Regions from separate parts of the Micromonospora coxensis genome, predicted to be linked through region 2. Evidence: predicted binding sites of a transcription regulator. Region 2 holds the regulator's gene; each other region holds the start of a gene.
What was found. Region 2 encodes HrcA, which represses chaperone genes, less so after heat shock. Its sites were predicted from a motif close to GGTTNGCACNCTCNNNNNGAGNGTGCNAACC; they were not measured.
Positions count from the first base shown of each region.

Region 1: the regulator HrcA is predicted to act here: its motif matches at 5,016-5,046, upstream of groES (co-chaperone GroES).
Region 3: the regulator HrcA is predicted to act here: its motif matches at 2,727-2,757, upstream of groL (chaperonin GroEL).

Region 1 is NZ_LT607753.1:2,699,174-2,706,919, reverse strand. Features, by position in the region: gene GA0070614_RS12100 (sugar ABC transporter permease) at 1-745, opposite strand, end outside; gene GA0070614_RS12095 (ATP-binding cassette domain-containing protein) at 742-1,563, opposite strand; gene GA0070614_RS12090 (sugar ABC transporter substrate-binding protein) at 1,679-2,779, opposite strand; gene ybaK (Cys-tRNA(Pro) deacylase) at 3,069-3,551, opposite strand; gene GA0070614_RS12080 (THUMP-like domain-containing protein) at 3,680-4,870, opposite strand; gene groES (co-chaperone GroES) at 5,180-5,494, shown strand; gene groL (chaperonin GroEL) at 5,565-7,205, shown strand; gene GA0070614_RS12060 (molybdopterin-dependent oxidoreductase) at 7,533-7,746, shown strand, end outside.
Region 2 is NZ_LT607753.1:2,109,828-2,117,573, forward strand. Features, by position in the region: gene GA0070614_RS09350 (16S rRNA (uracil(1498)-N(3))-methyltransferase) at 1-189, opposite strand, end outside; gene dnaJ (molecular chaperone DnaJ) at 191-1,333, opposite strand; gene hrcA (heat-inducible transcriptional repressor HrcA) at 1,411-2,433, opposite strand; gene GA0070614_RS09365 (DUF4870 domain-containing protein) at 2,694-3,317, shown strand; gene hemW (radical SAM family heme chaperone HemW) at 3,394-4,617, opposite strand; gene GA0070614_RS09375 (enoyl-CoA hydratase-related protein) at 4,637-5,419, shown strand; gene GA0070614_RS09380 (hypothetical protein) at 5,514-6,377, shown strand; gene GA0070614_RS09385 (MOSC domain-containing protein) at 6,378-7,022, opposite strand; gene GA0070614_RS09390 (carbohydrate ABC transporter permease) at 7,171-7,746, opposite strand, start outside.
Region 3 is NZ_LT607753.1:3,029,224-3,036,969, reverse strand. Features, by position in the region: gene GA0070614_RS13695 (GNAT family N-acetyltransferase) at 153-683, opposite strand; gene GA0070614_RS13690 (cold-shock protein) at 904-1,107, shown strand; gene GA0070614_RS13685 (hypothetical protein) at 1,602-2,678, shown strand; gene groL (chaperonin GroEL) at 2,954-4,576, shown strand; gene GA0070614_RS13675 (hypothetical protein) at 4,656-4,898, opposite strand; gene GA0070614_RS13670 (GNAT family N-acetyltransferase) at 5,000-5,920, opposite strand; gene GA0070614_RS13665 (S8 family serine peptidase) at 5,967-7,746, opposite strand, start outside.

The sequences.
Region 1 (7,746 bases), 590 kb from region 2:
TGCGCTCCAGGTTGAGGATGTAGACCGCGACGCCGAGGATCAGCGCCAGCGCGCCGATCCGGGCGGCCACCACCGCGAGCGGGTCGGTGAGCAGGCCGCGGGCGGCCCGGTTGCGGTGCCGCAGCAGCTGCACGGCGGCGTACCCGGCCACCGCGGCGGCGGCCAGGGCCCAGCCGAGTACCGGCGGCAGGTTGCGGTTGGCGATCGCCACCAGGGTGTCGTCGCGGATGGAGATGTTCGCGCCGTCGTCCATCAGCATCAGCACGATGCCCTGGAAGGCGAGGAAGCCGGCCAGGGTGACCACGAAGGACGGGATGCCGATCTTGGCGACCAGGACGCCGAGCGTCGTGCCGATCACCACGCCGGTGACGACGGCGGCGAGCACGGCGACGTACCAGGGGTAGCCGAGCACGGTGGCGACGTTGGCCAGGATGGCTGCGCAGACGCCGCTGGCGAAGCCGGCCGAGAGGTCGATCTCGCCGAGCAGCAGGACGAAGACCAGGCCCATCGCGATCAGGGTGACCGCCGCGCCCTGGGTGAACAGGTTGGCGAAGTTGCCGGCGGTGAGGAACGACGGCCGCATGACGGCGAAGACCGTGCAGAGCACGATCAGGCCGAGCACCGCCGGGAGGGCGCCGATGTCGCCGCCGCGTACCCGGCTGACGTAGTTGCGGACGTGGCTGCCCACCGTGGGCGCCGGCGCGACGGCGGCCGGGCCTTCCTTCTTGACGGCTGTGGTGGTCATCGGACGGCTCCCGAGGTGGTGTCGGTGGACCCCGTGGCGGTACCGGCGCTGCCCGCCCCCGCCTCGACGAGGCCGAGGTTGCCGGAGCGGCCGGCGGTGATCAGCTCGACCACCTGCGAATGGGTGATGTCGGTGGTCTTCACCTGCGCGACCATCTGGCCCAGGTAGAGCGCGGCGATCCGGTCGGAGACGGCGAAGACGTCGTTCATGTTGTGCGAGATGAGCACCACGGCCAGGCCCTTGTCGGCGAGCCGGCGGACCAGCTCCAGCACCTGGGCGGTCTGCGCGACGCCGAGCGCGGCGGTCGGCTCGTCGAGGATGACCAGCTTGCTGTTCCAGAGCACCGCCTTGGCGATGGCCACGGTCTGCCGCTGCCCCCCGGAGAGGCTGGAGACGTGCTGACGCAGCGACTTCACCGTCCGGACGCTGAGCCCGGCGAGCGTCTCGGCGGCCATCTGCTCCATGGTCGGCTCGTCGAGCACCAGCCCGCTGCGCTTCTCCCGGCCGAGGAACATGTTCTGCACGATGTCGAGGTTGTCGCAGAGCGCGAGGTCCTGGTAGACGACCTCGATGCCGAGCGCGGCGGCGTCGCGGGGGCTGTTGATGCTCACCGGCCGGCCCTCGAAGAGGAACTCGCCGCTGTCGGTGGGGTAGATGCCGCTGATGCACTTGACCAGGGTCGACTTGCCGGCGCCGTTGTCGCCGACCAGCGCGGTCACCTCACCGGGGTGGGCGGCGAAGGCGACGTCGCGGAGCACCTGGACGGGACCGAAGCTCTTGTCGATCCCGCGTAGTTCCAGCAGGGGGGTCGCGGACACGGGGGTCTCCTTTGCGCGGAGGGGAGGTCGGAACCCGTCCGGTGGCGGGCCGCCGCCCGGCACGGTTGTCACCGTGCCGGGCGGCGCCGCCGGGAGCGGGATGGGACGGTACGGGTCAGCTGATGCCGGCGTCGGCGCAGAGCTTCGCGTACGCCCCGGTGCAGACCTCGTCCTTCGTGACGAAGCCGTCGGCGATGACGTCCTTGACGTTCTCCTTGTAGATCGCCTTCGGAGTGAGCAGGACGGCGGCCACGTCACGGCCACCCTCCGGGTCCTTGACCGTCTGGCCGGTCTCCTTCTTCTCGCCCTTGGCGACCGCGATGGCCAGCTCGGAGGCGGCCTTCGCCTCCTCCTTGATCGCCTTGTAGACCGTCATGCACTGGTCGCCGGCGAGGATGTTCTGCAGGCCCTGCGGAGTGGCGTCCTGGCCGGTGACCGGGACCTTGCCGTTGAGCTTGTTCTTCTTCAGCACCGAGATGGCCGCGTTGCCGAGGCCGTCGTTGGCGGCGAGCACGCCGTCGATCTTGCCGCCGGCCTTGGTGAGCTGCTGCTCGAAGATCGTGGCGGCCTGGGCGTTGTCCCAGTCCGGCACGGAGTCGTCGGCGACCTGGGTGTACTCCTTGGCGTCGAACTTCGGCTTGAGCACCGAGTCGTACCCGTTCTTGAACAGGGTGGCGTTGTTGTCGGTCGGCGAGCCGTTGAGGTACGCGATCGCCGGGTTCTTGACGCCCTTGTCGGTCAGGCACTTGGCCAGACCCTCGCCCTGGAGCTTGCCGACGGCCTCGTTGTCGAAGCTGACGTAGTACTGGGCGGAGCCGCCCAGGGTGAGCCGGTCGTAGTCGATGGTGGCCACACCCTGCGACTTGGCCTTGTCGAGCACGGCCTTGCCGGTGCCGGAGTCCAGGTTGACGATCATCAGGGCGGTGACGCCGTTGGTGATCATCTGGTCGGCGATGGTCTGGAAGGCGTTCTTGTCGCCCTGCGCGTTCTGGATGTCGTAGTCGACGTTGGCGGCCTTGAAGGCCTCCTCCAGGAACTTGCGGTCCGCGCCCTCCCAGCGGGCGGAGGACTTGCTGTCCGGGAGGATCACGCCGATCTTCGGCTTCTTGTCGGACGACCCGCCGGCCTCGGTGCTGCCGGAGTCGTCGCCACAGGCGGCCATGCTGCCGGTGGCCAGCAGGCCCACGGCGGCGAAGGTGAGGAAGCCCTTGCGCATGAGCACGGGTCCTTTCGGGGGTGGGGGAGTAGTGGTCGGTGTTTGTTGTGTCCGGCAACGTATTCCCGGTCACACGCCACGCGCAAGACTGTCGAGGTCAGAAGTTTGTTGGCGGCGGTAACAATTCAGCAACGCGGTTGTCATGCCTGGGACACCCACCCAGCAAGCGCTCTCTCCGGATTGTTGCGTCCCCACCCCCGAGGCGCTCGTCGATCATGAGGTCGTCGCCTCGACTCGCGCCGCCGGACGGCGACAACGCCATGATCGACGCGGCGGGCGGGAGGGTCGGTCAGGAGGGGGTGGCGATGAGGGCGGCGGTGGCGGCGGTGAGGGACACCAGATCGGCCGGGGCCAGTTCGAGTTGGAGGCCGCGCCGGCCGGCGGAGACGTAGACGGTGTCGTGGGCCAGGGCGGAGGAGTCCAGCACGGTGGGTAGGCGCCGGCGCTGGCCGAGCGGGCTGATCCCGCCCCGTACGTAGCCGGTGGCCCGCTCCGCCACCGTACGGTCCGCCATGGCGGCGCGCTTGCCGCCGACGGCCGCCGCGAGCGCCTTCAGGTCCAACTCCCCGGTGACCGGGACGACCGCCACGGTGAGCGCGCCGTCGACCTCGGTGACCAGCGACTTGAGGACCCGCTCCGGGGGCGCCCCGATCGCCGCCGCGACCAGGGCGCCGTAGTTCGGGGCGTCCGGGGAGACGTCGTACGGATGGGTGCGGTGCGCGATCTTCCGCTTCGCCAGCAGCGCCGTCGCCGGAGTGCCCTGTCCCGCCATGACCGTCAAGCTAACCCGGCCGGCCCGACCCGGCCAGCCGGAATCACGGCCGCCCACACGTCGGCCGCCGTGCCCTGTCGGACGGCGGACCGCCCTGGTCCCACGGCCGGCGGGCCGGCGACGGCCCGTCAGGGCGTCGGCACGGGGTGGCAGAGCAGCACCGTGGGCGCTCCGGCCACCCGGGTCAGCACCAGGCTGGCGGCGCTGTCGCCGGCCAGTCTGAGGTCGCGGCGCAACTTCTCCGGCTCCAGCGCCGAGCCGCGCTTGAGGATCTCCACCCGGCCCACCCGGCGGTCCCGCAGCAGGGCGCGCAGCCGCTTGAGCGAGAACGGCAGCACGTCGGTGACCTCCAGGCAGCGGGCGAACGGGGTAGCCGTCGGGTGGTCCGCGTACAGGTAGGCGATGCTGGCGTCGGCCAGCGTGGCGTCGAGGGCGCCGGCCAGTTCGGCGACCAGGTGCGCGCGGACCACGGCCGGGTCCGGGTCGTACAGGAAACGGCGGGTGGGCCCGACGGGCGCCTCCGCCGCCCCCGATCCGGTGAGGGTGTGCACGGCGTCGCCGCGCAGCAGGGTGGCCCGGCGGGGCACCTCGGCCAGCCGGCCGCACCAGAGCGCCGCCTCCACCAGGTCACCGTCCACACTGACCCATTCCGCCTCGGCGCCGGCCGGGATCAACGCGTGGTCGATGCCGGGGGCCACCTTCACCACCGTGCGGGGCACCCGCTCGGCGAGCCCGGTGACGAAGTCCCAGGGCGGGGAGTAGGAGTTCGGGTCGAAGATCCGCCGTCCGGTGCCGGCCCTGCGCCGCGCCGGATCGCAGAAGACCCCCTCGACCCGGCTCACGTCGAACGCCGTCGCGTCGCCGACCTGCACGGTGAACAGTCCGGCCAGCCCCGCCGCCTCGGCGTTCGCGGCGGCCATCGCGGCGGTGACCGGGTCGGCCTCCACGCCGTACACCCGGATGCCGGCGCGGGCGGCGGCGAGCGCGTCGGCCCCGAGACCGCAACCGAGGTCGGCGAAGGTGGCCACCCCGGCGGCGCGCAACCGCGCGGCCCGCCGGTCGGCCACCGGCCGCCGGGTGGCCTGCTCCAGCCCGGCCCGGGTGAGGAACATCCCGGCGGCCTCCGGGCCGAACTTGCCGACCGCGCGACGACGCAGCTCGGCCTGGGTCAGCGCGGCGGCGGACAGTCCGGCGGGGACCCCGCCGGCCCGCAGCGCGGCGGCCGCGGCCAGCGGGTCGCCGCCGGCCACCTCGGTCGCCGCGGCGAGCGCGGCCGACCCCTCGGGGGTACGCAGGGCCGCGAACTGGTCCAGATCCACGCCCCCCATCCTCGCGCCCCCACCCCGCCTCCCCGCCCCCACCCCACCTCCCGCCCTTCGGCGGGCGGTCGGGTGGGTGGGGGCGACACGGTGGGCGGCGCGTTGGCACTCTCCTTGACGGAGTGCTAGCCGAGGAATAACCTGCGATTAGCACTCTCACCCTGAGGGTGCCAGCTTCCGGGCCCTCGGGTCCGGTGGCTGAACGCCAGGCGGACCGGCACCCGCGACGACGGCCCCGCCCGGTGGCATGTGGCAGATTGACGCTGGTCGGCACGCCGGCCGGCAACGAAACCAGTACCCCAGGAGGGTATGCCCGTGACTACCGCGACCAAGGTTGCGATCAAGCCGCTCGAGGACCGGATCCTGGTCCAGGCGAACGAGGCTGAGACCACCACGGCGTCGGGCATCGTGATCCCCGACACCGCCAAGGAGAAGCCGCAGGAGGGCACCGTCCTCGCTGTCGGCCCGGGCCGCGTCGACGACAAGGGCAACCGGATCCCGGTTGACGTCCAGGTCGGCGACACCGTCATCTACTCGAAGTACGGCGGCACCGAGGTCAAGTACGCCGGCGAGGAGTACCTGGTGCTCTCCGCCCGCGACGTCCTCGCGGTCATCGAGAAGTAAGCAACCGATCAGTGTCGTTGCCCCGGTCCGGCTCGCCGGGCCGGGGCAACGTCGCTTCGAAGGGATACAGATGGCGAAGATCCTGAGCTTCTCGGACGACGCCCGGCACCTGCTGGAGCACGGTGTCAACGCCCTCGCGGACGCGGTCAAGGTCACCCTCGGCCCGCGCGGGCGCAACGTCGTCCTGGACAAGAAATTCGGTGCGCCCACGATCACCAACGACGGCGTGACCATCGCCAAGGAGATCGAGCTCACCAACCCGTACGAGAACCTCGGTGCGCAGCTGGTCAAGGAGGTGGCGACGAAGACCAACGACGTCGCCGGCGACGGGACCACCACCGCCACCGTGCTGGCCCAGGCCATGGTCCGCGAGGGTTTGCGCAACGTGACCGCCGGGGCCAACCCGTCCGGTCTCAAGCGGGGCATCGACGCGGCGGCCGCCAAGGTCTCCGAGGCGCTGCTCGACCGGGCCGTCGAGGTGTCCGACAAGGAGTCGATCGCGCACGTCGCGACGATCTCCGCGCAGGACGCCACCATCGGTGAGCTGATCGCCGAGGCGATGGAGAAGGTCGGCCGCGACGGTGTCATCACCGTCGAGGAGGGCTCCGCCCTCACCACCGAGCTGGACGTGACCGAGGGTCTCCAGTTCGACAAGGGCTTCATCTCGCCGAACTTCGTCACCGACGTGGAGTCGCAGGAGTCGGTCCTGGAGGACCCGTACATCCTGATCACCACGCAGAAGATCTCGGCGATCGAGGAGCTGCTGCCGCTGCTGGAGAAGGTCCTCCAGAACAACAAGCCGCTGCTGATCATCGCCGAGGACGTCGACGGCCAGGCGCTGTCGACCCTGGTGGTCAACTCGATCCGCAAGACCCTCAAGGTCTGCGCGGTGAAGGCCCCCGGCTTCGGTGACCGTCGCAAGGCGATGCTGCAGGACATGGCGATCCTGACCGGCGCCGAGCTGGTCGCTCCGGAGCTGGGCTACAAGCTCGACCAGGTCGGCCTGGAGGTGCTCGGCACCGCCCGGCGCGTCGTGGTCGACAAGGAGAACACCACCGTCGTCGACGGTGGCGGCCAGGCCTCCGAGGTCGCCGACCGGGTCGCGCAGATCCGCAAGGAGATCGAGGCCTCGGACTCCGAGTGGGACCGGGAGAAGCTGGCCGAGCGGCTGGCGAAGCTCTCCGGCGGCATCGCGGTCATCAAGGTGGGCGCGGCGACCGAGGTCGAGATGAAGGAGCGCAAGCACCGCATCGAGGACGCCATCGCCGCGACCAAGGCCGCGGTCGAGGAGGGTACGGTCCCCGGCGGCGGCGCCGCCCTGGCCCAGATCCTCCCGGTGCTCGCCGACGACCTGGGCTTCACCGGTGACGAGAAGACCGGCGTCTCGATCGTGCGCAAGGCGCTGGTCGAGCCGCTGCGCTGGATCGCCCAGAACGCCGGCCACGACGGTTACGTCGTGGTCAACAAGGTCGCCGACAAGGAGTGGGGCAACGGCCTCGACGCCGCCACCGGCCAGTACGTGGACCTGGTCAAGTCCGGCATCATCGACCCGGTCAAGGTGACCCGCAACGCGGTCACCAACGCCGCCTCGATCGCCGGCCTGCTGCTCACCACCGAGAGCCTCGTGGTGGAGAAGCCGGAGAAGGCCGAGCCGGCCGCCGCCGGTGGCCACGGCCACGGCCACGGTCACCAGCACGGCCCGGGTTTCTGACCCGTAGCTCCCGCGAAGGGCGCGCCGTCCCCCGGGACGGCGCGCCCTTTCACGTCGCCCCCCACCCCCACCCCCACCCCCACCCCCACCCCCACCCCCACCCCCACCCCCACCCCCACCCCCGCACCCGGCCCGGCCCGGCCCGGCCCGGCTCGTTGATCAAGAAGTTTGCGGAGGGGAGAGCGCTTGCCTGGGACGCAAACTTCTTGATCAACGCGGCAAGTGCGGCAGAACGCCGGGAGCGCGCGGGTGCGGGAGGGGAGGGTGGGGATTACGGAACGCTGACGGAGTTGGCGGGGGGTCCGGTCGGTCGACCAGACTGATCGGATGAGCAGCACGCCCCGCGATCTCGCCGCGCTGGCCGGGATCACCGCCGCCGCCGTCGCGATCGGGGCCGCCGAACCGGTGGCGGTCCTCACCGGTCCCCGCTCCGCCCCCCTGATCGCCGTCGGCGGGCTCGTCGTGGACGCCGTCCCCGAGCCGGTGAAGCAGTTCGGCATCGACGTCTTCGGGACGTACGACAAGATCGCCCTGCTGGTCG
Region 2 (7,746 bases):
GAGGTCGAGGGTGCCCCGGCCGACGGCGCGGACCACCGCGGTGGCCGTGCCGCCCCGGCCGTCGGCCAGCAGCAGCTCCTCGCCGACGCGCAGCCGCTGCACGGTGGCCGCGTGGTGCCCCTCCGGCCCGTCCAGGGTCGTCGAGTCGCCGGTGGGCAGCGCCTCGACCAGGAACAGCGGCGCGGACACCTCAGGCGTGCCCGTTGAAGGCGTCGCGCATCCGGGAGAAGAAGCCGCCCTGCTTGGTCAGCTCGGCGACCTCCTCGCCCCGGGTCTTGGCGAAGTCGCGCAGCATCCGTTCCTGGTCGGCGTCGAGCTTGGTCGGGGTCCGCACGTCGAGGTGGACGTAGAGGTCGCCCCGGCCGGTGCCGCGCAGGTGCGGCACGCCCCGGGCGCGCAGCCGCAGCGTGCTGCCGGGCTGGGTGCCGGCCTTGACGTCGACCGTCTCCTCGCTGTCGAGGGTCTTGATGGTCAGCCGGGTGCCGAGCGCGGCGGCGGTCATCGGCACGGTGACCCGGCAGTGCAGGTCGTCGCCCTTGCGGGAGTACACGTCGTGCGGCCGCTCGTGGATCTCCACGTAGAGGTCGCCGGCCGTGCCGCCGCCCGGGCCGACCTCACCCTGCTGGGCCAGCCGGATCCGCATCCCGTCCTCGACCCCGGCGGGGATCTTGACGGTCAGCGAGCGGCGGGTCCGCACCCGGCCGTCCCCGGCGCAGGTCGGGCAGGGGTGCGGGATGGTGGTGCCGTAGCCCTGGCAGACCGTGCACGGCCGGGCGGAGACCACCTGGCCGAGGAAGGTCCGCTGCACCGACTGCACCTCGCCCCGGCCGGCGCACGCCTCGCAGGTGGCCAGGTGGGTGCCGGCCGCGGTGCCCGCTCCGGAGCAGGTGGTGCAGAGCACGGCGGTGTCGACGGTGATCGGCGCCTCGACGCCGAACGCGGTCTCGTGCAGGTCCAGCTCCAGGCGCAGGATCGCGTCGGCCCCCGGCCGGGTACGCGGACGCGGCCCCCGGCCGGCGCCACCGGCGCCGCCGAAGAAGGCGTCCATGATGTCCTGGAACCCGACGAACGGGCCCGCCCCACCCGGGCCGCCCGGGCCCCCGCCACCGCCGCCCGGCGCCAGCGGGTCACCGCCCAGATCGACGATCTGCCGTTTCCGGTCGTCCGAGAGGACCTCGTACGCGGCGTTGATGTCCTTGAACTTCTCCTGTGCCTCCGGGTCCGGATTGACGTCCGGGTGGAACTGCCGCGCCAGCTTGCGGTAGGCGCGCTTGATCTCGTCGTCGGAGGCCTCCCGGCTCACGCCGAGAATGCCGTAGTAGTCCCTGGCCACTGCGTTCGGTGTCCTCATGTTTCGTCTCGCGTTGCGCCGGTCGTCGGCCGGAGCCGGCCACCGGCCCCTGCCCTGGGTCAGTTCTGGGCCAGCAGCTCGCCCACGTAGCGTGCCACGGCCCTCACCGTGGCGATGGTGCCGGGGTAGTCCATCCGGGTCGGGCCGAGCACCCCGAGGCCACCGACGATGGTCGCGCCCGGGCCGTACCCGGTGCTGACCACGGAGGCGGCGCGCAGGTTGTCGACCTCGTTCTCGTCGCCGATGAGCACCCGGGTGGTGCTCGGCTCGGCCTCGCCGATCAGCTTGAGGAGCACGACCTCCTCCTCCAGCGCCTCCAGGATGGGCCGCAGCGAGCCCTGGAAGTCGAGCAGGCCGCCCCGGGTCAGGTTGGCGGTGCCGGCCAGCGCGATGCGCTCCTCGTGCCGCTCGACCAGCGTCTCCAGCAGCACGGTGGAGAGCGTGGTCATGGCCGGGCGCAACTGCGGGGACGACTCCTCCACCAGCGCCTGCACCAGCGGCGGGGTCTCCGACAGCCGGCTGCCGACCAGCTTCTCGTTGACCAGCCGGCGCAGGTCGGTGACGTCGTCGGCCGGGATCGGCGCGGGCAGCTCGACCAGCCGCTGCTCGACCCGGCCGGTGTCGGCGATCATGACGAGCATCAGCCGGGTGGTGGAGATCGGCACCAGCTCCAGGTGACGCACCGAGGAGCGGGCCAGCGACGGGTACTGCACCACGGCGACCTGCCGGGTGAGCTGGGCCAGCAGCCGGACGGTGCGGTGCACCACGTCGTCCAGGTCGACCGCGCCGACCAGGAAGCGCTCGATCGCCCGGCGCTCGGCCGGACTGAGCGGCTTGACCCGGGAGAGCCGGTCGACGAAGAGGCGGTAGCCCCGGTCGGTGGGCACCCGGCCGGCGCTGGTGTGCGGCTGCCGGATGTAGCCCTCCTCCTCCAGCACCGCCATGTCGTTGCGGACGGTGGCCGGCGAGACGCCGAGCTGGTGCCGCTCGACCAGAGCCTTGCTGCCGACCGGCTCCTGCGTGGCGACGTAGTCCTCGACGATCGCACGCAGCACGGCGAGCTTGCGGTCGTCGAGACCCATCTCCCCACCTCCTCCACGCGCGTCGGCCCGGAGCGGTCGGGCGCCCGGCTGACGTCACCGGACCGCGCGGACGGCCAACGCTCTGGCACTCGACTGTACCGAGTGCCAGTCTACGTCGGCGTCCCCGCCGACGCGATGATCAGCGACGCACCACCGGTGCGGCCCACCGACCGGACCGCCACGGTAGAGCCGATCAGCCGGACATGCTCGGGCGGTGTCGCTCTGGTGCGCCGTTGCGGAGAGCACCTACCGTGACGTGCATGACTGAACCACCTCGCCCTCCCGGCGCGGGCGGGCCGGACGAACCGACCGCCCCCTTCGGCTCCTCCCCCGAGCCGCCCACCGCACCACTGTCCGGGGCACCGGGCGCGGGCGGGTATCCCCCGCCCGGTGGCTATCCGCCCCCCACCGGTGACCAGCCGCCGACGGGCGGCTACCCCCCGCCGGGCGGCTACCCGCCGCCCGGGGGCTACGACCCGAAGGGGGCCGGTTACCCGACCGGCGGCGCGTACGGCGCTCCGGGCAGCGGGTACGCCACCAGCGACGACAAGACCTGGGCGCTCGTCGCGCACTTCGGCGGGCCGGCCGGCGTGGTGATCGGCGGCAGCCTGCTCGGCTGGGTGGCGCCACTGATCGCGCTCTCCGCCAAGGGCCAGCAGTCGCCCACGGTGCGGGCGCACGCGGTCCCCGCGCTGAACTTCCAGATCACCTGGGCGATCGCCAACGTGGTCGGCTTCATCCTCGCCCTGGTCACCTGCGGGCTCCTCTTCTTCGTCCCGCTGATCACCGCGCTGGTGCCGATCATCTTCGGCATCATCGGCGGCGTGAAGGCCACCGAGGGGGTCGTCTACCGCTACCCGATGTCCGGCAACTTCGTGAAGTGAGCACCGGCCGGCCGGCTCCCCCGGCCGGCCGGGCCCCGGCGGCCGGCTCCGACCCGCTGACCGCCGGGCAGTCCCGTCAGGGCAGCAGGTCGCGCACGACCGCGTCGGCGAGCAGCCGGCCGCGCAGGGTCAGCACGGCCCGCCCCGCCGCGTACCCGCCCGGGTCGAGCAGGCCGTCGGCGAGCGCCCGGTCGGCCCCTGCCCGGCCGGCCGCCGCCAGGGCGTCCAGCGGCAGCCCGGAGGCGAGCCGCAGTCGCAGCATCACGTCCTCCATGTGCGCCTCGTCGGCGGTCAGCACCTCCCGGGCCAGTCCGGGCGACTCCCCCGCGGCGAGGCGCTCGGCGTACGCGGTCGGGTGCTTGACGTTCCACCAGCGCACCCCGCCGACGTGGCTGTGCGCCCCCGGCCCGAGGCCCCACCAGTCCGCGCCGGTCCAGTAGAGCAGGTTGTGCCGGCACCGGGCCGCCTCGGAGCGGGCCCAGTTCGACACCTCGTACCAGGAGAAACCGGCCGCGCCGAGGGCCGCCTCGGCGGCCAGGTAGCGGTCCGCCGCCACGTCGTCGGACGGGTACGGCAGCTCGCCCCGGCGCATGCGGGCGGCGAGCCGGGTGCCGTCCTCCACGATCAGGGCGTACGCGCTGACGTGGTCCACCCCGGCGGCGACCACCTGGTCGAGCGAGGCGGCGAAGTCCGCCGCGCTCTCCCCCGGCGTGCCGTAGATCAGGTCCAGGTTGACGTGGTCGAACCCGGCGTCGCGGGCCTCCCGCGCGGCGGCCACCGCCCGGCCGGCGCTGTGCCGGCGGTCGAGGATCGCCAGCACCCCGGGCGCGGCGGACTGCATGCCCAGCGAGATGCGGGTGTACCCGGCCGCGCGCAGGGTCCGCAGCGACTGCGGGGTCACCGACTCCGGGTTGGCCTCGGTGGTCACCTCGACGTCGGCGGCCAGCCCCCAGGTGCGGTCGACGGCGTCGAGGATCCGGGCCAGGTCGTCCGCGGGCAGCAGGGTCGGGGTGCCGCCGCCGACGAAGACGGTGTCCACCCGGGGCGGCGGGGTGTCGCCGAGCACCCGGGCGGCGAGCGCCAACTCGGCGAGCACGGTGTCCGCGTACGACTCGCGGTCCGCGCCGCCGCCCAGCTCGGCGGCGGTGTACGTGTTGAAGTCGCAGTAGCCGCAGCGGCTGGCGCAGAACGGGACGTGCACGTACACGCCGAAGCCGCGCGCGCCGACCGCGCGCAGGGCGGTGGCGGGCAGCGCACCGTCGGCGGGGACGGTCTCGCCATCTGGAAGGACGCCGGGCATGGCCACTAGTGTGCCCGGCATGACCTCTCCCGACCGCCTCGTGCGGGTCGCCACGGCCCGTGGGGTGACCACGCTCACCCTGGACAGCCCGCACAACCGCAACGCGCTCTCCACCCCGCTGATGACCGAGCTGCTGGACGGGATCGCCGCGGCCGTCGCCGACGAGGCGGTCCGGGTGATCGTGCTCGACCACACCGGCCCGGTCTTCTGCTCCGGCGCGGACCTCAAGGAGACGGCGGCCGCGTACGCCAGCGGCACGGTGCCCGCCGGCATGCTCGGCGACGTGCTGGTGGCGGTCCGGGAGTGCCCGAAGCCGGTGCTGGCGAGGGTGGCCGGTCCGGCGCGGGCCGGCGGGCTGGGCCTGATCGCGGCGGCCGACCTGGCGGTCTGCGCCGAGGAGGCGACGTTCGCCTTCACCGAGGTGCGGATCGGGGTGGTCCCGGCGGTCATCTCCGCCACCGTGCTGCCCCGGCTGCACCCGCGCGCGGCGGCGGAGCTGTACCTGACCGGGGACACCTTCGACGGCCGGCGGGCCGCCGAGGTGGGTCTGGTGACCGCCGCGGTGCCGGCCGTCGAGCTGGACGAGGCGGTCGGGCGGTACTGCGCCTCGCTGGTGCGGGGCGCGCCGAAGGCCCTCGCCGGGACGAAGGACCTGCTGCGCCGCCCGGCCGCCACCGACCTGCGGGCCGAGATCGCCGAACTGTCCGCGATCTCCACCGGCTACTTCCTCTCCGACGAGGGCCGCGAGGGCGTCCTGGCCTTCCGGGAGAAGAGGAACGCGGCCTGGGTGCCGGTGGACTGATCCCGTTTCGTTCCTTTGCTCCCGGGAACGTGAACCGGTCGGCCGACCCCGTTCGACTTTTCGGGACGTACGCTTGGGAACCGTGAAACAGGAGGTGCGGGTGCGAAATCGGGCAATCGTGGCAGCCGGTGTCGTGGTCGCGGTGGTCGCCCTGCTCGGCGTCTACGCCGTCCGGCAGCTCGTCGGCAGTGGACTCCGGCTCCCCATCGCCAGCCGCACCTGCACCGTCCAGGCAGACGGGGAGGTGCTGCTCGACGCCGACCAGATGGCCAACGCCGCCACGATCGCCGCGATCGGCATCCAGCGCGAGATGCCCGAGCGGGCCGTGGTCGTGGCGCTGGCCACCGCGTACCAGGAGTCGGGCCTGCGCAACCTCTCGCACGGCGACCGGGACTCGCTCGGCCTCTTCCAGCAGCGGCCCAGCCAGGGCTGGGGCACCCCGGCCCAGATCCAGGACCAGCGGTACGCGGCGAACCGGTTCTACGCCGCGCTGAAGAAGGTGCGCGGCTGGGAGAAGATGCGGGTCACCGACGCGGCACAGGCCGTGCAGCGGTCGGCCTATCCCACCGCGTACCAGAAGTGGGCGGACGAGTCGGAGGTGCTGACCCGCGCCCTGCTCGGCGAGGCGACCGGCGCGGTCGCCTGCACCGTGGGCCGTACCCCGGCGATGCGGGGCGAGGCGGCGGCCGCCGCGCTGACCCGCGGCCTCACGCTGGACTGGGGCCTGGCGGGCACCGGCCCGGCGGCCGAACTCACCGGGCTCACCGTGCCGGCCGCCGACCCCCGCGACGGCTGGCGGTACGCGCACTGGCTGGTGTCGCACGCCACCGACCACGGGGTGAAGCGGGTCCGCTTCGCCGGCCTGGAGTGGACCGCCGAGGACGGCACCTGGACCAAGGTCTCCGGCGGCCGCCCGGCCGACGCGCAGGTGCTGGCGGAGGTCTTCGCCGAGGGCTGATCAGGGGCGGGCGCCGGCCACCCGGCGACGGACCTTCTCCAGCAGCGGCTCGGGCAGATCGGTGGCGTCGAGCAGCCGGGGCAGCAGCTCGGGCTCCAGGCTCATCGCCCGGAACACCTCGCCGATGGTGACGCCGTGCGCGGGCCGGTCCAGCACCTCGACCGGGTCTCCGGCGCCGATCTCGCCCTCGCGCAGCACCCGCAGGTACGCCCCGGGCGCCGCCCGGGCGGTGAACCGCTTGATCAGATCGGGTACGCCCCAGAAGCCGGCGAAGGTGGCGCACGGGGTACGCGGCTTGGTCACCTGGAGCAGGGTCGAGCCGATCGCCCACTGCTCCCCGATCACCGCGCCGGTCACGTCCACCGCCCAGGTGGTCAGGTTCTCGCCGACCCCGCCGGGCCCGATGGTGCGACCCAGCTCCGTCGACCACCACTCGGCGTCCTCCGCCGCGTACGCGTAGACCGCCTGGTCGGGGCCGCCGTGGTGGGCCCGCTCGCCGATGAAGTCGCCGTCGACCCCGGCGAAGCGCACCGTCACCGGCCCGTCGGCCGGCCGCTTGTCGATCCCGCTGCGACCGCTCGCGTCGCCCGCCCACTGCGCCTCGGTCACCACGCCGAGGTTCACCGCCGCCACCCTGCCCGTCATGGCCGAGAGCCTAGTCACCGGGCCCCGACGCCGTGACCCCGCCGGCACCCGCCCGGCCCCGTCGGGCGCTCCCGGCCCGGCCCCGTCGGGCACTCCCGGTCCGGTCCGCCGGGCGCGTCCGGCCCGCCGGGAGCCGGGCGTCCGCCGGTCAGCCCTTGACCGCGCCCGCGACCAGGCCGGAGACCATCCGGCGCTGCACCAGCAGGAAGAAGACGATCACCGGGAGGGTGAACAGCGTCGAGGCGGCCATCACCGAGCCCCAGGCGGTGTCGTCGCGCCCGAAGAAGAACGTCATCGCCACCGGCAGGGTGTAGCGGTCCTGGTCGTTGACGAAGGTCAGCGCGAAGATCAGCTCGTTCCAGGCGGTGATGAAGGAGAAGATGCTGGTCGCCACCAGCCCCGGGGCGACCAGCGGGAAGAGGATCCGGCGGAAGGTCTGGGCCCGGCTGGCCCCGTCGATCGCCGCCGCCTCCTCCAGCTCCTTGGGCACCGCGGCGACGAAGCCGCGCAGCATCCAGATCGCGAACGGCAGCGAGAAGCCCAGGTACGTCAGGATCAGGCTGGGCAGGGTGTTGTAGAGGCCGAGCCGCTGGATCATCAGGAACAGCGGGATGACCAGCGCCTCCAGCGGGATCATCTGCACCACCAGCAGCATGATCAGGAAACTGGTGCGCAGCGTGAAGCGGAACCGGGCCACCGCGGTGGCGGCCAGCAACGCGACCAG
Region 3 (7,746 bases), 920 kb from region 2:
CCCGGAAACCCTCGGGTCCGGCCGGTCGTGGGGTGGCTCCTGGCCGCCCGGACCTTGGGGATCATGGGGGCGCCGCCTGCGTGACAGTCCTACCGTTCAGGTGGCTGTCCGCGGCGGCGTCCTCCCGCGCTCGGCGCTGCCGTGCGGTCAGGTCAGGCGGGGCGGCGCATCTGGAGTTCGCGCATGGCGGGGACGGTCGGGTGCGGCACCCGTACCCCGGTGTCGGTGAAGCCCAGCCGCTGGTACGCCCGGTAGGCGCGGTCGTTGCCGACCACCACCTCCAGCATCAGCTCCGGCCGGCCGCACGAGCGCGACCAGGCGGCCACCCCGTCGATCAGCGCGCCGAGCAGACCCCGGCCGCGCCAGGCGGGCGTGACGTAGACGGCGTACACGACCGTCAGGCCGGGCTCGTCGGGCGACACGGTGCCGCCGGCGTGCCCGACCAGCCGGCCCCCGGGGTCGGCGACGAACTGGGCGGTCTGGCAGCCCTGCGAGACGTGCGCGATCCGGGCGGCGTAGTCGGCGTGCGGGCGGGCGGCGGCCTGCGCGACGGTCTCCAGGAAGGCCAGCGGCGAGTCCGCGAGCATCTCCAGCCGCAGCGCCCGCATCCGGGCGGCGTCGGCGGGGCGGACCCGCCGCACGGTCGCCGTCCGGGCGTCCGGCGGCGCCGGCAGAGGTGTCATGCCACCTGCATACCCCAGTGACCGTCACCGATGGGGGTGGCGGTCGTCGCGCGCCGGAATATGCCCGTTTTGTGGTCGTGCGCCGTCGTCACGCCTCGTGTAGCGTGCGATTTCGGTCACCGATTCAGCGGCCGTCGCCGATCGCCGAACGGTGGTCGTCCGGTGCCGGCCCGCCGGCCTCCGGGGTTGTGGAACGCCGCGCAGAGTGAGGAAGTGCACCGTGGCACAGGGCACCGTGAAGTGGTTCAACGCCGAAAAGGGCTACGGCTTCATCGCCGTCGACGGCGGCCAGGACGTCTTCGTCCACTTCTCCGCCATCGAGATGGACGGCTACAAGGCGCTGGACGACGGGCAGCGGGTGGAGTTCGAGATCGCCCAGGGTCAGAAGGGGCCGCAGGCCGAGCGGGTCCGCGTCATCGCCTGACTCCGGCCCGACCCCGCTCGCCGGTCGGTCCCCTCCCGGGGCAGCGGCGCGAGCGGGCGCCAGGGAAGATCATGAGCCGTTCCAGCCGTCGTCGCTGAGGAGGGCTCATGTCCGACCAGTCCCCTCCGGGTTCTCCCGAACCCGGTTCTGTGGGTTCGTCCGGCCCCGGTGGCCACCCCGAGCCCGCCGACCCGGCCGTGCCCCGGCAGTCGACCGGTCCCGCCCCGTCGGACCAGCCCCCCGCAACGGGCCTCGACGGGCCGGACCAGCCGGTCGCCGCCGGGCCCGGTGGGCCGACCCGCCCCGAGGCGGACGAGCCTGCCCCCGGGCCGAGCACCCCGGCCCCGGCCGCCCCCGCGCCGGGCCCCTCCGACCCGACCGCTCCCGCGCCGGTCGCCCCCGACCCGACCGTTGCCGGGCCGACCGCTCCCGACCCGGCCGCCGCCGGGCCGACCGCTCCCGCCCCGGGCGTTTTCGGAGGACCGGCGGCCGCCATGCCCGCCGGCCCGCCCGGCTCCACCGCGCCCGCCGGCCCGCCCGCCTCCACCGCGCCGGGAGGTCCGGCGGCCACGGCGCCCGGCCAGCCGGTGTACCCGTGGGATCCGGCCGCGCCGAGCCACGTCTTCCCGCCCACCGGCGGCTTCCCGCCCGGCGCCGGCCCGTACGCCGGATTCCCCCCGGGCTACCCGCCGTACGGCGGTCACCTGCCGTACGGTTGGCCGGGCGGAGGTGGATGGGACCCGGACGACCCGCTGGTCAACCCGCCGCACGCCGGCGTCAACGGCTGGTTCGCGCGCTGTGCCGGAGCGGTGCGTCGCGGCTGGCGTCTGCTGCTGCCGCTGCTCTTCCTCACCCAGGTGCTGCCCGGCCTGGCCCTCTCGCTGGTCTCGCTCGCGCTCAGCCCCGGCGCCGGGGACGAGCTGCCGGCGGACGGCTCCCTGCCCGACGGCTTCCTGACCGACCTCGCCGTGTTCGGCTCCGTCGTGTTCCTGGTCAGCCTGCTGCTCAGCCTGGTGCAGTGCGTCGGCTGGGCGGGCGGCACGTGGGTGGTCGCCCGGCAGGCCGCCGGTGAGCCGGTCGACCTCGGCGGCGCGGTCCGCTACGGCCTGCGCCGCGCGCCCGGCCTGTGGGGCTGGCAGTTGCTGGTCTCCCTGCTGGTGCTGGTCGGGGTGTGCTTCTTCGTGCTGCCCGGCGTCTACCTCGCCTTCGCGCTCGCCCTCGTCGGCCCGGTCTACCTCTTCGAGCGGCAGAACCCGATCGGTCGCTCGTTCCGGTTCTTCCACGACCGGCTCGGGCTGGTCCTCGGCCGGGTGGGCCTGGTGGCGCTGGCGCTGCTCGCCGGTGGCCTGATCGGCTTCGTGCTGGAGACCGTCGCGACGGCCCCGTTCGGCGCCGACCCGTTCGGCAGCCCGGCCGCGGTGACGGCGGTGGTGGCGGTGACCGTGGTGTCGTCCGTGCTGACCCTCCCGGTCCAGCTGATCCAGCTCGTCGGACTGGTCGCCACGTACGCCGAACAGCGGGCCCAGGAGGGCCCGGTGAACGCGGCCCGGCTGGCGGCCGAACTCGGCTGACCGGACCGGAGTGTGCTTGCACTCGGCAGGGGAGAGTGCTAAACAAGTCATTGGCACTCGCATACCGTGAGTGCCAATGGTCGGGGCGGTGGGGCCACGGTCGCGGAGACGTTCCACAACGTCGCCGGGGCACATGGCCGGTCGTCGCGGGCTATCCGGCCCGGCCGAAGGACGTCGTCGTCGCCAGGTGGCGACGTCCCAAGGTGCGTACACCAGGCGGCCCATCCGGGGCACACACTCGGGTGGCCCGTGAGTGTCCAGGAGGACAACGCCGTATGGCCAAGATGATCGCGTTCGACGAAGAGGCGCGCCGCGGCCTCGAGCGGGGCATGAACCAGCTCGCCGACGCCGTGAAGGTGACGCTCGGCCCCAAGGGCCGCAACGTCGTGCTCGAGAAGAAGTGGGGTGCCCCCACCATCACCAACGATGGTGTGAGCATCGCCAAGGAGATCGAGCTCGAGGACCCCTACGAGAAGATCGGCGCCGAGCTGGTCAAGGAGGTCGCGAAGAAGACCGACGACGTCGCCGGTGACGGCACGACGACGGCGACCGTCCTGGCCCAGGCCCTGGTCCGCGAGGGCCTGCGCAACGTGGCCGCCGGCGCCAACCCGATGGCCCTGAAGCGGGGCATCGAGGCTGCCGTGGCCAGCGTCTCGGAGGAGCTGCTCAAGCTCGCCAAGGACGTGGAGACCAAGGAGCAGATCGCCTCCACCGCCTCCATCTCGGCCGGCGACACCAGCGTCGGCGAGATCATCGCCGAGGCGATGGACAAGGTCGGCAAGGAAGGCGTCATCACCGTCGAGGAGAGCAACACCTTCGGGCTGGAGCTGGAGCTCACCGAGGGTATGCGCTTCGACAAGGGCTACATCTCCGCGTACTTCATGACCGACCCGGAGCGCATGGAGGCCGTCTTCGACGACCCCTACCTCCTGATCGTCAACAGCAAGATCTCGTCGGTGAAGGACCTGCTCCCGATCCTGGAGAAGGTCATGCAGTCGGGCAAGCCGCTGCTGATCATCGCCGAGGACATCGAGGGCGAGGCCCTGGCCACCCTGGTCGTCAACAAGGTCCGGGGCACCTTCAAGTCGGTCGCCGTCAAGGCGCCGGGCTTCGGTGACCGCCGCAAGGCCATGCTGGCCGACATCGCCATCCTCACCGGTGGCCAGGTCATCAGCGAGGAGGTCGGCCTCAAGCTGGACGCCGTCGGCCTCGACATGCTGGGCCGCGCCCGCAAGGTCGTGGTGACCAAGGACGAGACCACCATCGTCGACGGTGCCGGCGACGCCGAGCAGATCCAGGGCCGGGTCAACCAGATCCGGGCCGAGATCGAGAAGAGCGACTCCGACTACGACCGCGAGAAGCTGCAGGAGCGGCTGGCCAAGCTGGCCGGCGGTGTCGCGGTGATCAAGGTCGGCGCGGCCACCGAGGTCGAGCTCAAGGAGCGCAAGCACCGCATCGAGGACGCCGTCCGCAACGCGAAGGCCGCCGTCGAGGAGGGCATCGTCCCGGGTGGTGGCGTCGCGCTGGTGCAGGCCGGCAAGACCGCCTTCGACAAGCTGGACCTGACCGGCGACGAGGCGACCGGCGCGCAGATCGTCAAGATCGCGCTGGACGCCCCGCTGCGGCAGATCGCCGTCAACGCCGGCCTGGAGGGTGGCGTGGTCGTCGAGCACGTCCGCAACCTCGAGGCGGGTCACGGCCTCAACGCCGCCAACGGCGAGTACGTCGACCTGCTGGCCGCGGGCATCATCGACCCGGCCAAGGTGACCCGTTCGGCGCTGCAGAACGCCTCGTCGATCGCGGCGCTCTTCCTCACCACCGAGGCCGTCGTGGCGGACAAGCCGGAGAAGACCCCGGCCGCCCCGGCTGGTCCGGGTGGCGGGGACATGGACTTCTGAGTCCAGCTCCACAACGCCGAGAAGGGGCGGGCCGCGTCAGCGGTCCGCCCCTTCCGCGTCAGCTACGCCGAGTGGGCGGTCAGGGCAGTGGCCGGTGGTTGCGCCGCTTCTGCGTCCGGTCGTACGGCGGGGGGACGGGGACCGGCTCGTCCACCACGGTCACCGGCTCGTCGACCGTCGGCTCGTCGATGCCGGTCATCTCCGCCATCTGCTCGGCGTCGCCGTAGTCCCGTCGGTCGAACGGCACCGGGGTGGGCGGGTCGCCGATCGGCGCCCAGGCACCGGGCACCGCGTCGTCGGTCTGCTCGTCGTCCGTGGTCATGGCCGCCTCCTCTACCGAAACGGTAGGGGGCGTCGATCACCCGCGCGGGTGAACAGCGCTATGTGGTGATCTATCCGTTATGCCGGGCCAGGCTGACCGGCTCAGAGCGTCCGGCGGTACAGGAAGAAGACCCGCTCGATCCGGGCGCCCGCGCTGCCCGAGTAGAACGGCACCGGCCCCACCCAGCCGATCTGCGCCGCGTCGACCCCGGCCGCCCGCTGGTCGGCCAGGCAGCGGCGCAGCAGCACCCCGCCGATGCCCGACCCCGCCGCCTCGGGCGCGGTCCCCATCGGCCCGAACCAGCTCGGCCGGGACGACCCCCAGGCCGCGAACCCCAGGACCTGTCCGTCCCGCTCCGCCAGGTGGCAGCCCGCGTCCTCGCGGCCGACCGAGCCGGCCAGCTCGCCGTCCCAGGTGCCGCCGAAGGTGGACCGGGCGAACGCGGCCAGCGCCGGCAGGTCCGCCGGCTCCGCGCGGCGTACCGCGATTCCCCGGTCGGCGAGCCGGGCCTCCGCCGGCGCCGTCGTGCGCAGCGCCGGCGATCCGTCGTACGACAGGTCGGCGGTCATGTTCCAGGCGGTACGGTCCTGCCGGTAGCCCGCCGCCATCGCCAGGCAGACCGCCGGGGTGTACCGCACGTCGATGCCCGGCCAGCCGTAGTACGGCGGGTTCCCGGCCAGCAGCACCTCGGCCGCGCCGAGCCCGGCGAGCCGCTGCTCCGCCCCGGTCAGCAGCGCCCGCCCGACGCCCCGGCGGCGGTGCTCCGGCTCGACCGCGAGCAGGTCCACGTGTCCCAGTCGGGGGTCCGCCGCCGAGAGCGACCCGATCAGCACCCCGACCAGTTCCTCACCCGCGTACGCCCCGAGCGCCAGCACCGGACGGTCGGCGGCGGCCCGGGTCCACAGGGTGTCGACCAGGGGACCCGCCTCGGCGGCGTCCTCGGGCAGGTCGAGCGCGCGCCCGCAGAGGGCGACGGCGTCGGGCGCCCGGTCGACGGGCAGTTCGGCGAGGCGCAGCTCCATGGTCGCCGACCCTAGATCAACCACCACGGGTCGGCGCAAGACCCGCTCAGCCGGCGCGGGCCGCCCGCACCGCCGCGTACGCGTCGACGATGCCGGCGCCGGTGGTGTCCCGACCCGCGCACGACGGCCGGGTGGTGCCGGCGCGGACGCTCTCCCCGGCCGGCGCCGCCGTGTCCCGGAGGATGTCCCGGGTGCGCGTCAGGTCGCCGACGAGCGCCGGGTTCGCCGACCACATCAGCGCCACCACGCCCGCCACCTGCGGGGTCGCCATGGACGTGCCGTCGAGGGTGGCGTACCCGCCGCCGGGCATCGCGGAGAGCACCTCCGCGCCGGGGGCGAGCAGGTCCGGCTTGGCCGCGCCGCCCGGGGCGGGCCCCCGGCTGGAGAACTCGGTGACCGCCCGCTCCCGGTTCACCGCGCCGACGGTCAGCACGTCCGGGTACGGCGCGGGCGGGTCGGCGATCGAGCCGCAGTACGGCCCGGTGTTGCCGGCGGCGGCGACCACCAGGATCCCGGCGGCGGCCAGCGCGGCGGTCGCCGGGCGCAGCACCCCGACGTCGCAGCCCTCGATCGGCGGGCAGCCCCACGAGTTGGTCAGCACGTCCGGCGCCCGCGCCGGCCGGCCGTCGGTGAGCGGGTCGCCGCCGGGCGGGAAGGGGGCCAGCATGAACTGGAGACAGTCCAGGTAGTGCGCCGGGCTGCCGAGGTTGCGGTCCAGGTTGACGCACCCCACCCACTGCGCCCCCGGGGCCACCCCGATCCCGTCCCGGCCGACGGCGCTGCCCACGGTGTGGGTGCCGTGCCCGCCGGAGTCGTCCGGGGCGCGGGTGCCGTCCCACGGGTCGTACCAGGAGTCGTCGCCGCCCCGGAATCCGGCGGCGAGCGCCGGGTGGCGGCCGTCCACCCCGGAGTCGGAGCTGCCGACCACCACGCCGGACCCGGTCACCCCCAGCTCGGACCAGACCCGGTCGGCCCCGATCATCCGGACGTTCCACACCGGCTCGGCCGGGGCCGGCCGGTCACCCCCGGTGGTCGGCGCGGGGGCGGGCACCGGGCGGACCCGCTGGCTGACCAGCACCCGGGCCACCTCCGGCCGGCCGGAGAGCCAGGCCCGCACCGCCGGCCCGCCGTCGGTCTCGATCGCGTTGACCAGGTAGTACGGCGTGGGACGCAGCCGCAGCCGGGTCAGCTCCCGCCGCAGGTCGCCCTGGGTCCGGTCGGCGGTGTCGACGAGCCGGCGGTACACCTCGGCGGCGCGGGCGTCCCGACCGGCGCGCCCCGGCGTTCCGGCCGGGACACCGGAGAGGTCGGCCTGTTCGCGGAGCACCACCAGCAGTCGTTCCCCGTGCAGGCCGGGCTGCCCCGGGCCGGCCGCGACCACCCCGGCCGTGACCAGCAGCGCGGCGGCGGTCACCGCGGCCACCCGCCGGCTCGGCGGCCGGGCGCCGGGCCGGGCCAGCAGCACGCCGTACCCGAGGGCGAGCAGGACCGCGACGGCGAGCCCGACCCCGGCGGCCACCGCCACCCAGTACGGCACGTCGCGGGCCGTGGCCAGGAGCAGGGTGATCTCCTCCGGGTCGGTGAGGGCCAGCGGGCCGAGCACCGCGAGCCCGACCAGCCAGCCGGCCCCCGCCGACGTGCCGTCGCCGCCGCCGCGTGCGGCGTCGGCGGGCGGGCCGTCGGCGTCGCCGGCCGGGCGGGCCCGGCGTACGGCGGTGGCGTGCAGGGCGGCCAGGGCGAACGCCGTCGGCGGCAGGACCAGCAGCAGGGGCAGTTGTGCCCCGGACTGCCCGACCCCGGCGGCGACCAGCAGCAGCGCCACCCCG